2 regions of the Aeromonas sp. ASNIH7 genome follow, and region 2 is predicted to be linked to the other one. Evidence: riboswitches for the same ligand, from Rfam matches in the RefSeq annotation. Region 2 holds a riboswitch; the other holds the start of a gene.
What was found. A riboswitch is a leader RNA that binds a small molecule or an ion and turns the genes downstream of it on or off. The one in region 2 is predicted to bind lysine.
Positions count from the first base shown of each region.

Region 1: another riboswitch for lysine. It lies ahead of lysC (lysine-sensitive aspartokinase 3); the one in region 2 lies ahead of C2U47_RS22405 (Na+/H+ antiporter NhaC family protein).

Region 1 is NZ_CP026226.1:4,077,440-4,084,908, forward strand. It holds gene C2U47_RS19210 (hypothetical protein) at 53-1,147, shown strand; gene lysC (lysine-sensitive aspartokinase 3) at 1,264-2,616, opposite strand; lysine riboswitch at 2,704-2,928, opposite strand; gene argA (amino-acid N-acetyltransferase) at 3,038-4,366, opposite strand; gene msrA (peptide-methionine (S)-S-oxide reductase MsrA) at 4,619-5,251, shown strand; gene C2U47_RS19230 (DUF3802 family protein) at 5,554-5,889, opposite strand; gene C2U47_RS19235 (GNAT family N-acetyltransferase) at 5,950-6,429, opposite strand; gene C2U47_RS19240 (MmcQ/YjbR family DNA-binding protein) at 6,433-6,804, opposite strand; gene C2U47_RS19245 (alpha/beta fold hydrolase) at 6,911-7,469, shown strand, end outside.
Region 2 is NZ_CP026226.1:4,794,692-4,802,160, forward strand. It holds gene C2U47_RS22375 (MurR/RpiR family transcriptional regulator) at 1-38, opposite strand, end outside; gene C2U47_RS23585 (hypothetical protein) at 495-617, shown strand; tRNA gene C2U47_RS22385 (tRNA-Ser) at 924-1,011, opposite strand; gene C2U47_RS22390 (YbjN domain-containing protein) at 1,261-1,716, opposite strand; gene C2U47_RS22395 (flavohemoglobin expression-modulating QEGLA motif protein) at 1,872-3,209, shown strand; gene C2U47_RS22400 (thymidine kinase) at 3,280-3,861, opposite strand; gene C2U47_RS22405 (Na+/H+ antiporter NhaC family protein) at 3,947-5,527, opposite strand; lysine riboswitch at 5,615-5,786, opposite strand; gene C2U47_RS22410 (H-NS family histone-like protein) at 6,104-6,502, shown strand; gene C2U47_RS22415 (cob(I)yrinic acid a,c-diamide adenosyltransferase) at 6,580-7,143, opposite strand; gene C2U47_RS22420 (DUF3820 family protein) at 7,140-7,370, opposite strand; gene queE (7-carboxy-7-deazaguanine synthase QueE) at 7,372-7,469, opposite strand, start outside.

The DNA.
Region 1 (7,469 bases), 720 kb from region 2:
GTCTGGGAGGGGGGCGCTGTTTAGTCTCTCAGTAACGGTTGGAGGTACATGTATGAATCCCAAAGTTGCGGCGCGTCAGGCCAGATTGCTCCAGATGCTGGAGAGCAAAGAAGAGATCCGGATCGGGCGGGAGCGGGACTGCCCCCTGCCGCTGCCCCAGCTCGTCCGGCTGACCGAGGATCACCCGGACGTCGTCAAGGTCTACGGTCACGGGCTCACCGCCGAGGTGTTCCATCTCAAGGTGGAGGGGCACCACTGGTGCCTGAAACGCTGCCGCCAGGACTCTCTGGTGGCCAATGTGGACGGCAAGACCGCCTTTCTCACCGAGCTGGAGCGGCGTCGGGAGATAGAGAGCCTGCGGGAGCTGCACCCCACCATCCTCTCCAACGTGGTCTGCACCAGTTTCGGCTCCGCCCGGGCCGGGGTGCTGGTCTCCCCCTGGCTGCGGGGGGAGCCGGTGCGCACGCTCTGCGAGCGCAACCTGGCGCAGATGCTGGCGGTGGAGGCGGAGCTGGCCCGCTGGGGCTGGTTTGACTGGGATCCGAGCCCGGGCAACCTGCTGGATGACGGCCAGCATATCTCGGTGTTCGATTTTGGCTACATGTGGCCCTTCGATCCCCTGCACGAGTTCAATTCCAACGGCCTCACCGATCCCGACTTCCACGTGCCTGAGCGGCTGGAAACCCGCACCCTCTCCGGGCTCTGGCTGGACGAGGCGGATCCCTTGCCGCTGTTTCGCCGCTGGCGCGAGCTCTGCCTCGCCTGGGCCAGGGGAGAGCTGCAATACCTGTCGCGGGAGGGGGCGAGCGCCCCCGTGCTGGCGCGGATGCAGGGACTGGTGGGGGAGTGGAGTGCGGCGCTGGCAAGCGACGAGGCGCTGGCGGCCAACTGGTGGCGCGACATGTACCGCAGCCATCGGCTCGACATCCTGGACGACCTCAGCGGCAAGAGCTGCGGCCCGCTCACCCTGCGCCGCCTCGACTGGCTGGAGCAGGCGGTACAGGAGCACTTCCCGGCCCTGGTGGACAATCTGGCCCCTGACGAAGCGGGGCTCGGTCAGGCCGGGTTGCTGCAACGGCTGGGAGGGCTGCGCGAGCAGATCCGGGCCAATCTGCTGCCCACCCGGGCTACCCTGGTCACCAGCTGATGGTGGAAGAAGAGTGACAAGAGGGGCGCCGCGGCGCCCCTCTTTGCTGAGTGGGGAAGGCCGCCCCGGGTGTGATGGGGCGGAGGAGGCTCGTTGTGTGCCAGCGCTGGGGCGACTCAGTCGAGCAGTTCCCGGTGCAGGCAGTTGACGATGTGGCCCGCCTCGTCCTCTTTGACCAGGAAGCAGAGGTTGTGGGCGCTGGCGCCGTAGCAGATCATCCGGATGTTGTGCTCGCGGATGGCGTCGAACACCTGGCTGCCCACCCCGGCCGCCTCGCTCATGCGGTTGCCGATGAGCGCCACCAGGGCGAAGCCGGTCTCCACTTCCACCTTGCACAGCTGGCCGAGCTCCGCCAGCACCTTGTCGTTCAGGATGGGTTCGCCGTTGCTCTGGCTGCCGGTGTGATCCAGGGTCAGGGAGACGCTCACCTCGGAGGTGGTGATGAGATCCACCGAGATGCGGTGACGGGCCAGGATGCCGAACACCTCGGCCAGGAAGCCGTAGGCGTGGAACATGTTGAGGCTGTGCAGGGTCACCAGCACCTGCTGGCGGCGCAGGGCCACGGCCCGGAACAGCGGGTTGCTGCGGGTGGTGGCGCGGATCCAGGTGCCACCGGCGGCGGGGTCCTTGGCGGAGCCCACGAACACCGGGATGTCCTGGCGCAGCGCGGGTTGCAGGGTGGCCGGGTGCAGCACCTTGGCGCCGAAGGTGGCCATCTCCGCCGCCTCCACGAAGCTGATTTCGGGGATGGGGCGGGCGCGGGTAACCAGGCGGGGATCCGTGGTGTAGATGCCGGGCACGTCGGTCCAGATCTCGATGCTGCCTGCGTCCAGTGCCTCGGCCAGGAGGGCCGCGCTGTAGTCGGAGCCGCCACGGCCGAGGGTGGTGGTGCGACCATCGCCGTCGGCACCGATGAAGCCCTGGGTGATGACCAGGCTGTCACCCAGCAACGGGCCCACCGCCTGCTGGCAGAGGGCGCGGGTCGCCGCGAGATCCACGGTGGCCTTGCCAAAGCGGCTGTCGGTGCGCAGCAGTTGGCGCGCATCCTGCCACTGGGCCTTGACCCCGCGCTGGTGCAGGAGTTCGGTGAAGAGACGGGTGGACATCAGCTCGCCGCAGGCGATGAGGCGATCGGCGAGTTCGGCGTCGGTGTGCTGACTGGCCTGACGGGCCATGGTGCGAATGTCGCCGAGCTGGGCATGGATGAGGGCGCTCACGTCGCTCGGGTTGCCAAGGGCGGCCAGAATGGCCAGCTGGATGTCGGCAAGCCTGGCAAGCTGGGCATCCTGTCCGGCTTCGTCCAGTTCACCCTGAGCCAGGCTCACCAGCAGGTTGGTGACGCCGGCGCTGGCGCTCAGCACCACCACCCGGGTCGCCGGATTGGCCAGCACCACGTCGGCGCAGTGGTTCATGGCCGCGGCATTGGCGACGCTGGTTCCGCCAAACTTGGCGACATTGATCGGGTTCATTGCATACTCCTGTCTCAAGGTGAAAATCCGGTTTCATCGGGCAAATAGAGAGGAGGAGGCAAAAAATGGCAGGAAAACGCGAGGATCCCGGCCAGAAGCACTCCACCTGCAGAGCCCATCCCGTACCCGCCCCAAGTGGGGCGCGGTGTGGGATGACCACTACCGATGACAACCCGGGGGATTCAGCCCCCGCAGCCGACGTGGCGGTGTCCAGTCACTCGCCTCGTCTCGGCGCTGCTCCCCCTGACCCAAGTTCACCGGACACTGGTGTCCTCCCCTGGGCTGCCTGGGCAGCGCTCCTCTTCTGGTGCCACCTGTGACAGGTGGCGTGCATGTACAAATACCTTGGTCTGGATTGCACTGTCAATCGAGTTCGTAAAAAAGAACAAAATTGACGGTAACCAGGCACAAGATCAATCAGTTACGAAATGGTCTTGGACAAAACCTTGGAGCGACGCTGCCAGTTGTAGAAGCGCTGGCGCTCCACCGGCAGATCTTCGACTTCCAGGGGATCGAAGCCCCGCTCCCGGAACCAGTGGATGGAGCGGGTGGTGAGCACGAACAGGCGACGGATGCCGAGCCGCCTGGCCCGTTCGGCCACCTTGGCGATCAGGGTGTCTCCCCGGTTGGAGTTGCGATACTCCGGGTGGATGGCGACGCAGGCCATCTCGGCCATGGCTTCTTCCATGAAGCAATAGAGCGCGGCGCAGCCGATGATGAGGCCGTCCCGCTCGATGATGGTGAACTTGTCTATCTCCATCTCCAGCTGCTCCCGGGAGCGGCGCACCAGGATCCCTTCCTCTTCCAGCGGACGGATGAGATCCAGGATGCCGCCGATGTCCTCAATGGTGGCGGCCCGGGCCCGCTCGGCGCTTTCGCGCACGATCTGGGTACCCAGCCCCTCGCGGCTGAACAGCTCCTGCAGCATGGCGCCGTCGTCCTGATAGCTCACCAGGTGGGAGCGGGGTACGCCACCCCGGCAGGAGGCGATGGCCGCGCGCAGGTAGCGGGCGGTGCCTGACATCTCTTCCCCCGCCTGCTCCAGCGCCACCAGCAGCTCTTCGGCCTGCTCGGGGAAGAGCTCGGAGATGGCCTCCCCGTGCCTGTCCATTACCCCCTGGGTGCTGCTGAAGCAGATGAGCTTGTCGGCTTTGAGATCCACCGCCACCCGGCGGGCTACCTCTTCCGAGCTCAGGTTGAAGCTCTCGCCGGTGACCGAGCAGCCAATGGGGGAGATGAGCACCAGGCCGTGCTGATCCAGCTGGCGGGTGATCCCCTCCACATCGATGCGACGCACCCGGCCGCTGTGGCAGAAGTCGATGCCGTCATCCACACCCAGCGGCTGGGCGGTGACGAAGTTGCCGCTCACCACGCTGATGCGGGCCCCCTGCATGGGTGTGTTGGCGAGCCCCATGGAGAGCTGGGCGGTGATGTCGTATTGCAGACCGCCGCACACCTGCTTGATGATGGCGAAACTGGCATCGTCGGTGACCCGGATCCGCTTGTGATACTGGGCCTGGATGCCGGCGCGGGCCAGGGCCTCGTCATTTTGCGGACGCGAACCAAACACCAGTACCAGGCGGATCCCCAAGGTCTGCAGCAGGGCGATGTCGCTGACGATGTTGGCGAAATTGGGGTGACAAATGGCTTCCCCGCCGATCATCAGGACGAAGGTGGCACCCCGGTGCACATTGACATAAGGGGTGGATTGCCGAAAGGCATGGACCAAGCTGGGTTCGCGTTCACGCACGTGTTTCATTCCATAAAAAAGCAGCAATTTGCCCAATATATGAAAATAAATTCACAAATCAAGACTAAATATCGACTTGGTGTTTTTTTGTCGCCATTTTGACCAGTGCGGGCGGGGAGGGGAAGACGCAGGCGAGGGCGGGAGGGTCGCCCCGGGGGCCGCTCCCTGGTTGATCCGGGCTAATAACCTGATATCTTCGGTGTTCCTTTTCGTCAGCCGCATTGCGCGGGGTTTTATACAAGGACAGGGCATATGGAGCAGATTATTTCACCGGCAGAGGCGCTGCCGGGACGGCGGGAAGCGCTGGAGATTGGCCAGGTGCACGCAGTAAACGGCCACCCGACCCAGGGGCCCTGGCCCGAGGGGATGGAGCTTGCCTGGTTCGGCATGGGCTGTTTCTGGGGTGTGGAGCGTCTGTTCTGGCAGCAGCCCGGGGTCTATTCCACCGCCGCCGGGTATCAGGGGGGGCTGACCCCCAATCCCACCTACAAGGAGGTGTGCAGCGGCCTGACCGGCCACGCCGAGACGGTGCAGGTGGTGTTCGATCCCAAGGTCATCAGCTATGGGGATCTCGTGAAGCTGTTCTGGGAACACCATGATCCGGCCCAGGGGATGCGCCAGGGTGGCGACATCGGCACCCAGTATCGCTCCGTCATCTTCGTCGGGGACGACACCCAGGAGGCGATTGCCCAGCAGAGCCTGGCCGCCTACCAGCAGGCCATGACGGCGAGCGGTGACGGGCGCACCATCACCACCCGCATCCTGCCGCTGGCCCCCTTCTATTACGCCGAGGATTATCACCAGCAATATCTGGAGAAGAATCCCGAGGGGTATTGCGGCCTGGGGGGCATCGGCGTCTGCCTGCCTCCCAGCCTGAATCGCTGAGGCGTCATTGCATACCACGGGGGCCATCAGGCCCCCGTGTCATTGTGATGAAAAATAATTGAAAAAAATGCGTCAGGTGGGGAACTAAACTGAACCCTGGCTGACCAACAGGGTAGCGACCACGGATGGTTGCCAAGACCAGACACATTTTTTTGCCCCGAAATTCATTACTCTGACAAGCGCGATGAATTGACAATGCTAGCAAGCAGGGCTGCCCGATGAGGCGGCCCTTTTCATTGGGCGTCCCGCCTCACTCCTCGCCTCATTGCATCTCGTCCCCTTGCCGTCACGGCAGGGGGGGGTCAGCTGATGGTGCTGTCGAACAGGTTCTTGATGAGGTCGATGAACTCGATGAGGAAGGCTTGCTGGGCTTCGCTGGGGGCGGACAACCAGACGGCGGAGAGCACCTCTTCCAGGTCGGCGACCACGGCATCGGCCTCCTGCATGATCAGGAAGCGCACCTTGGGGTCGAGCTGGGGGTTCTGCTCGCAGATGGCCATCAGGTTGTCGGCCACCCGGCTGCTCACCAGATCCTCGATGGTCTGGGCGCCGCCGCCTTGTTGCTGGCTCTCGAACAGACCCAGACTCTCTACCAGATACTCGATCAGCGCAATGTAACCGTCGCTCTCTACCACCATGATGGCTGCCCTTTCTTCATTGCCTTGGGGAAATGGTGCGTATTTTAGTGGCTGAACCCGTCATGGCAAGCGGCAGTGGAGCCGATGGCGGATAAATTGGACACCGCCGCGCTCCACCGTCTCCAATCCGGTCAGCAGGAAGCCGTGACGCAGGAAGAGAGCGAGGCTGAAGGCGCTCGCCTCCGTGGTGAGGCTGCCAAGTCCCATCTGGCTGGCGGCTGCCAGCACCCGCTCCAGCAGCAGGGTGCCGAGCCCCTGGCGCGGATGATCCGCGCTCACGTAGAGCAGGCTGAGATGACCGTCATCGCTCAGGGTGGCAAAGCCAAGGGGCACATCGTCTTGCTCGATGACCCAGCCATGGTGCTCGCGCAACTGGCTGGCAAGCCCCGGGTGATGGGCGCCCCTGGCCCACTGCTCCACCTGCTCCGGGCTATAGTGTGCAGGCCCCAGGCGGCGTACCGACTGCTCGAACAGATCCAAAAGCCTTGGTATGTGCGCCTCCTCGAGGGGGACGATGCGAGGAGAAGAAAGAGACGGCATGGATCAACCCTCCCTGATGGTCGCGCGGGGGGCCTGGGGCCGCTTCGCCCTGGGCAGACCCGCCACCACCCGCTCATAGGAGTGGACTATCCAGCCCTGCCAGAGATCGTCAGACAGGCCTTCACTCAGGGTCACCGTGTTCCAGTGCTGCTTGTTCATGTGCCAGCCCGGTTTCACCTCGGGGTGGATCTCCCGCAGCAGCAGGGCGAGCTCGGGTTCGCACTTCAGGTTGATGGAGAGGGGCTCCGCCTGCCAGTCCACCAGGGCAAACATCTTGCCGGCGATGCGGTAGACCAGGATCTCCGGGCCGAAGGGGGTGTCCTCGGTGGCGCCGGGCTGGCTGAGCAAAAATTCACGCAATTGAACGAGGGTCATGGGGACTCCAGGCTGGTCCGATCATGGTGGAAGCATGTTCACCGGGGTGAGCCTTCTGTTAATATGCGCGCCGAGTATACCCCCCATCACCCCGGGAGCCCATGAGATGTTGTACCACAAGACCTTTGAACTGGGTCCCGATCGGGATTGGGTGGTGTTCGTGCACGGTGCGGGCGGCAGCTCCTCCATCTGGTTCAAGCAGTTGCGGGCCTACCGGGAGCACTTCAACGTGCTGCTGCTGGACCTTCGCGGTCACGGCCAGTCCAACCAGCTGCAGCAGGTGGTAAAGGGGCACTACAGCTTTCGGGCCGTGACCGAGGATATCCTGCGCCTGCTGGATCACCTGCGCATCCCCCACGCCCATTTTGTCGGCATCTCTCTTGGCACCATCCTCATCCGCCACCTGGCGGAGCTTCGCCCCGAGCGGGTCAAGAGCATGGTGCTCGGCGGCGCCATCCTGCGTCTCGACATCCGCTCCCGGGTGCTGGTGCAGCTTGGTCGCCTCGGCCAGCACTTCCTGCCCTACATGTGGCTCTACCGCCTGTTCGCCTTCATCATCATGCCGCGCCAGCACCATCAGGAGTCCCGCAACCTCTTCGTGCGCGAGGCCAGAAAGCTGTGCCAGAAGGAGTTCAAGCGCTGGTTCCGTCTCGCCACCGAGGTGA
Region 2 (7,469 bases):
AAGGCATTTAATGTTGAGACCAACTGATTATTAAACATGGTAATTCACCGAGCGCAGCCGCGTCCTTATTCAGGATGATGTCACGCAGTGTAACAAAAGGAGTGACCCGGTCGAGGAAGGATAAATCTAAACGCTCGAACTGTGATTACTATCACAATCACGCCGGCAAGATTTTCGCGTATCTGCCCATGGCTTCGATGAGAGAAGGAATATTTAGGCTCTGCATGGAGCCTAAATTTTTAGCGAATGTCATTGTGTCTATTAGTGGCACGCAATATCAGGTTATCGGTGAGCAACCCCTCCATGGGATCAGCAAGTCCCGCGATGCCAGCAGAGGGTGAGCGTATTTGTACGCTTCGCCCCCAAGGCGCCTGAGCACATGGTGCCGCGATCACGGTGCAGCCGTATGCCTCGAAATGGCTCATGAGGACGGCGTACTGTCGGTAGTCCAGCTCACTGTATTGCAGGAAGGGGTAGACGCCAGGGATTCCATCTTGTCGTCATTGCTGAACGCACCTTCCATCGCGACCCTGTTTGTGAAACCGGGCCGCGTGGCGATCCCTGCCGAGCAATTTGATGCCTATGAGATGGCAACGGATGAGCTGCCTGTCGACTAAGGGCTGCCCCGGGAGTACAAGTACAGAAATGTCCCCTCTATCTCCAAGCTGAAGAGATAACACCGTGACGGGAATAAGGGTGTGTACGGCTGGCTCAGAAAGCAAAAAACCGACCCTGAGGTCGGTTTTTCTAATTTGGTGCTGGGTCGGGATTGACTCGCACCATCCCTGGCGCTCGCCCTGCGGGCAGCCTTCGGCTGTCCAAGCGGGCTAGTCCACCCGCCTGTCGATACCGGGTAGAGACCAGATTGCCGGCTACCGGAAAAACAAAAGGCCCCGTCTTGCGACAGGGCCTTTTGTTTTATTTGGCGGTGAGGGAGGGATTCGAACCCTCGATACGTTGCCGTATACACACTTTCCAGGCGTGCTCCTTCAGCCACTCGGACACCTCACCAAATTTTTACTTCTTTGAAGTGGCTTTCGGAGCACGCTACGCGTGCTTTCTTGCCGACTTCGTCGGTGGGCAGCTACTCGGACATCCCACCAAATTTTGGTCTGTGGTTTAACGTGTTCAGCCAACACGGGTTCACTGCGCTGTTGCGCCGGAACGGGGCGTAATTTAGGGGAAAGCCCCGCCGCCGTCAACGGCTTTTTAGCCGCAGCGAACCGTTCGCACATTAAACGCACAGTTCAGGTGCTGAAGTCAGTGAACGGATTCCGGTGCGACCTGGATTTCCGGCAGATTGAGGAAGCCAAGGCGTTCACATTCGGAAACCACTTCATGGGTGGCTGCCGTGGTGCTTTCAACGAACAGCAGGAACTGCTCGACGGTGAGACCCGCCTTGGTAAAGACGGTGTGACCCACAACGAGGCGTGGCAGGTTGTCATCGATGATGTCGAGGAACACCTTGAGGGACGGATATTGCATGTTGAGACGACCCAGTTCGGCCACCAGGGGCAGTAGCGATGAGGGGCGCACCTCCAGCTCGGATGAGAACAGCAGCCCTTCCTCTTCCACGAAGATCCGGCTCTCCTGGATGCCCTCGACGGACTGCAGGGAGACCATGTGGATGCCATGACACTGATCGCACACATAGTGCTCGATCCGGGCCTGTTGCAACCAACGCATTATCATTTCAGAGCTGGGGATATTCATCATTTTCACGACACGGTAGAGATCAAGGGGCGCAGTCTAAACCAATTTTCAGACAACCAAAAGCACACAGGCCGGATCCCCGTCGTCTCGCTTCTTTTTGACAGGCCCTGTGCCTATACTCAGCCATTCTCGTAGCGCACTCGCCTCCAAAGAGCCCGATGACCATCCAAGAAAAGTATCGCCTGCACCTCAAATCCCTCTCGGATGAACTGCTCGCCCTGCAAAAACCCATCCGCATCCTGGATGCCATCAAATGGCCCCGTCACCTGCAAAGCGACTTTCTGGCAAGTGGCGGCAAGGCACTGCCCGCCATCGACAGGCACTTCTATGAATCCCTCCCCCTGGGGTTCGATCCCCGCAACAAGTACCTTGAGCTCAAGGAGTTGAGGGACAGGATCCGCCGGCGCCTCGGCCCCCAGGACGATCTCGGCCGGATCCTGCAAGAGACGGTGGATCAGTACATGGTGGTCATCGAGATGCTGCGCCAGCGCGGGCAGCCGGACTTTCAGCGCTACAGTCAGCGGCTCTACGGCTCGGCAAGCGATCACCTGCGCGGGGATCGCAAGACCCTGAAGGAGCTGGGGGCCAGATTGTGCGACATCTTCTCCCTGCCCGGCGCCCGCCATCTGGTGCGCCCCTACCCCAAGGAGTTCGAGGGGGAAGCCGCGGTGGCGAGGTTGCAAGGCAAGCTGTCGAGCTACTTCAGCGACGGCACAGTCCAGGTCAAGCTCAGCGATGGCATCGTCTCCGATGCCGCCGCCGGGGGGGATTACATCAAGCTCAACTCCCACGCCCGTTTCTCGGAACTCGATCTGCAGGTGCTGGAGGTACACGAAGGCTGGGTTCACGTCGGCACCACCCTCAACGGCCGCCAGCAATCTTACGCCACCTGGCTCGGTGCCGGCTCGCCCCGCATCACCGCCTGTCAGGAGGGGTTGGCAGTACTCATCGAGACCCTCACGTTCAGCTCCTTCCCGGACAGGGCCAAGCGCATCTCGGATCGGGTCATGGCCATCGACATGGCGGAGCGTGGCGCCGATTTCATCGAGGTGTTCCGCCACTTCGTGGCCAAGGGGGCCAGCGAGCACGACGCCTACAAGATCACCCAGCGGGTGTTTCGCGGAGGCATGGTCGAGGGGGGCGCCTGCTTTACCAAGGATCTCTCCTATGTGAAGGGCTATGTGGAGACGGTGAACTTCATTCGCAGCGCCGTGCTGGAGGGGGTGCCGGAGATCCTGCCCATGCTGTTCGTCGGCAAGGTGACCCTGGACGACATCCCCGTGCTCTATCAGCACTATCTGGAGGGGCTCATCGACGCCCCCCGCTACCTCCCTCCCATGTTTCGCGACCTCACCGGGCTCTACGTCTGGTTCGGCTTCGCCTCCGGCATGTCCCTGGTGGACATAGGCCGGGTACAACAGCATTTTCGCCAGCTCTTCCACCGCCTGCCGGCGGCCGACCCCATCATCGCCCCTGTCGACATCGAGATCGACTGACTCCCATAGACAAAGAGGACGCCAGATGGGCGCCCTCTTTGATGTCCAGGCTGCACGAGCCAGCCACGGGTTACTTGAAGGCCCGCCCTTCCAGATAGTGCTTGCGGCAGAGCGACACATAGCGATCGTTGCCGCCGATCTCCACCTGCTCACCGTCGCGCATCACCTGCCCCGCCTCGTTGACCCGCGAGTTCATGTGGGCCTTGTTGCCGCACCAGCAGATGCTTTTTAGCTCCTCGAACTTGTCCGCCAGACAGAGCAGGTGGTAGGAGCCGGGAAACAGTTCGCCGCGAAAATCGGTCTTGAGACCATAGGCAATCACCGGAATGTCCTGCTCGTCGACGATGCGGGCGAGCTGGTAGACCTGCTCACGGGTCAGGAACTGCGCCTCGTCAACGATGAAGACATCGATGTGCCGCTTTGCGTGGCGCGCCTTGACCATCTCGAAGAGATCGCAGCTGTCGCTGAACACCTCCACTTTCAGCTCAAGACCGACCCTGGCACTGATGACGCCGGCACCGAAGCGATCGTCGATGGCGGGCGTCATGGCCAGCGGATACATGCCACGCTCCAGATAGTTGAAGTGGGCCTGGATGAGCTGGGTCGATTTGCCTGAGTTCATGGTGGCAAATTTGTAGTGCAGTGAAGCCATGATGGGGTTCCGAAACGGGAGTGATGGGGCGCATGCTAACCAAAGCCCCTGCCAAAACCAAGGGGCCCGCAGGCCCCTTGTTCTCTTATGCAACTGCCACGGCGCTATACGCCCGGGCTTTGCGCAAATGGTAACCGGAGAAGATCAGGAACCAGAGCCCGCTCACGGTGAAACCGGCCAGCGCGGAGTGCATCAGCCCCATCACCAGGTAGCCGAGCGCAGCGCCAAAGGCGATGGCCAGGGCATAGGGCAGCTGGGTCATCACGTGATCGATGTGATGGCAACCGGCCCCGGTGGCAGACAGGATGCTGGTGCTGGAGATGGGGGAGCTGTGATCCCCGAACACGGACCCTGCCAGTACGGCGGCCAGCATGGGCAGCATCAGACTGATGTCGCTGGCGGCCGCCATGTCGCCGGCCAGCGGCAGCATGATGCCGAAGGTACCCCAGCTGGTGCCGGTGGCAAACGCCATGGCGCAGGAGAGCACGAAAACCACGGCGGGCAGCACTTCCACCGGCAGATTGCCATTGGCCAGGGAGGCCAGGTATTTGCCGGTTTCCACATCGCGCACCACGGCGCCGATGGTCCAGGCGAACAGCAGGATGTTGATGGCGGGCAGCATGGCCATGATCCCCTGCGGAGCCGCTTTCATCCAGTTGCTTGCCCCCAGCTTGAGGCGCATGGCCAGACCGATGGAGACCACCAGGCTGCACAGGGCACCATAGACCAGGGAGGAGCCGACATTGGTGTTCTCGAAGGAGCCGAGCACGCTGAACGGCAGCCCCTTGTCGGCCAGCACCGCAGCCCCGGAGTCAATCATGAAATAGACGGTGGCCAAGGTCAGGGTCAGGATGGGCAGCACCATGTCAATCATGCCGCCATTGCTCTCCTCCGGGCTCTCCATGTCGAGCCCGATGGGGCGCCCCTTGGACTCGTCCCACAGCTTGCCCTCCAATGCCCACTGCTCATGCTGACGCATGGGGCCGATGTCGAGCTGGAAGGCGATCACCACCAGCACCATGATCAGGGTGAACACCGCATAGAGGTTCATGGGGATCATCTCGACGAAGGCGGAGATGGGGCTCTGGTCGGTCAGACCATGAGCCGCCATGATGCCGCCGACGAGGGCGATGATGTAGGCCCCCCAGGAGGAGACCGGCATCAGCACGCAGACCGGCGCGGCGGTGGAGTCCAGCAGATAGGCCAGCTTGGCGCGGGAGATCTGGAAGCGATCGGTCACCGGACGGCAGATGGCCCCCACCGACAGACTGTGGAAGAAGTCGTCGATGAAGAAGGCGAACACCATCAGACCGGTCAGGGACTTGGCACCCTTGCGGGTCTTGGCGCGGCGCTCCGCCCACTCGGCAAACGCCCGGGTCGCACCGGAGACGCTCATCAGGCTGATGAGGCCGCCCAGCAGCAACATGAAGAGGATCATGTTGACGTTGTCACGATTGAGCGCACCGTCGACCCAGAAGATCCTGAGCACGGTGTCGAGCATGTAATGCAGGGACGCAAGGGGAGAAAACTGGTTGAGCAGCAGGCTGCCTGCGACTATGCCCACCCCCAGCGACACCAGGACGCGGCGGGTGATGATCGCCAGCGCAACGGCCAGCAGGGGGGGAACGACGGACCAACCGGAGTCGGCGTAATGAACGATGTCCATGATCTCTTTGCACCTAAAGACAACAGGTGGAGATCTACCGAGAGGATCAAAGAAACAAAACCCATGGGGAGGGTATACTCCTCAGCCCCTTCAGGTAGCGCTCCATAGTGGATGACTATGGCAGTCCTGCACCTATTAGATGCAGAACCAGCAACCCGGTATGATGGCCTGGTCACTTCGGCGCCGACTCCTTTCATCGAGCATCGCAGGCATCACCCTCCGCTCGGTTACTCATAGGCAGCGCGCCTCTACTTAAAGGTATTCGCGCCACATTTTATCGAGCCGCCGGGTGATAGCAAGTTTTTTGATTAAATTTCAAGGTTTCTGTGGCACCCACATCTTCAAAGATAGTCAAATGGTTCATCAAAGACTCTACTGGCGATATTTTCATCTGACATGAACCCATTCGAAGATGCTGGCCCGTCAAACGGATAAAAATATCCTTCATATCTATTTCAAGACTTAATTTATCAGCCTAATTAATTATTTGGGCAGGCTTGACTTGGTGCCAAACACCCCTATAAATTATCGAAAAACCAGTTCTTCCCTTAATATTTTGCTCGCGTGGTAGCCAATATGAACGAATTTCTGAAAGTGCTGTTGAATATCCGTAGCCTGCGTGCAGTTTGCCGCGATTTGACGCTGGAACAACTGGAAGAAGGCTTGGAAAAGCTCTCCGCCATCGTCGATGAACGTCGACAAGATGAATCCGCCGAACGCCAGGCCCGTGAAGAGCATCAAAAGAAAATTGCCGAATATGCCGAAATGCTGAGGGCCGCAGGGATCGATCCCGCCGAATTGGTCAACACCGTGGTTCCCGAGAATACCAAGGTCAGCAAACGTGCGCCCCGCCCCGCCAAATATCGTTATCTTGACAATGGCGTGGAAAAAACCTGGACCGGTCAGGGCCGCATGCCCTCGGTCATTGCCAAGGCCGTTGCTGAAGGCAAATCTGTGGAAGCCTTTGCCATCTGACTGCAATATCAGGCCCCTTTCCACAGCAATAAAAAACCTCGCAAGGCGAGGTTTTTTATTGCTGCTTCGAGCGGTGGTCAGCCTCTGTCAGCCGCCTTGACCCAGAGGATCTCCGGGGTACCCGACGATACCAGCAGGTATCTGGCGATGGTGAAAAACCAGTCGCTCAGCCGGTTGAGGTAGGGCAAAACGGCCGGATTCACCCGCTCTACGTGGCTCAACCCAAGCAGCAGGCGCTCACAGCGACGGGTCAGGGTACGCACCACATGTGCCTGGGCCGCCGCCCGCGAACCGCTCGGCAAAATAAAATTGCGCAGCACCGGCAACCCGGCACTGTAGGCATCGATCTGTTGCTCGAGCCTGTTCGTCCAAGCCTCATTCACCTGCCACAGCGCATCCGTTTGCGATTCACTGGAAAATGCCAGCTCCCCGCCCAGATCAAACAGCTCCTGCTGCAACAATATGAGATCGGCCAGGAGTGTGCTCTCCCCGACGGGTATTTCAGCCATCAACAAGCCTATTTGGGAATTCAGCTCGTCGATGGCGCCATAGGTCTCGACACGTTTATCGTCTTTGGCCAAGGAAGTGCCATCGGCCAGTCGCGTGAGCCCCTTGTCCCCTTGCCTTGTATATATTCTCATTCTGACATCCTGTTAATAATGGGAATAATCATGGACTCGAGTCCATTGAGCTTTACCTCGTAGGCCAGTGCCAGAGACTGGCCCAGGATACCGGCCGGAAAACCGCTTCGCGCCATCCATACCAGATAGGGTTCGGGAATATCGATGATGCGCCGCCCCTTGTATTTCCCGTAAGGCATCTTGCTGGCCAGCATCAGCAAGATGCGCTCATCGCTGAGTCCATCCATATCAATCGATATTCAGGTATTTATGGGTCTGGATGGAGAGTCGCCAGTTACGGGCGATGCAGGTCGCCATGGCCAGCTCCGTGGCCCTGGCTTTCTGGC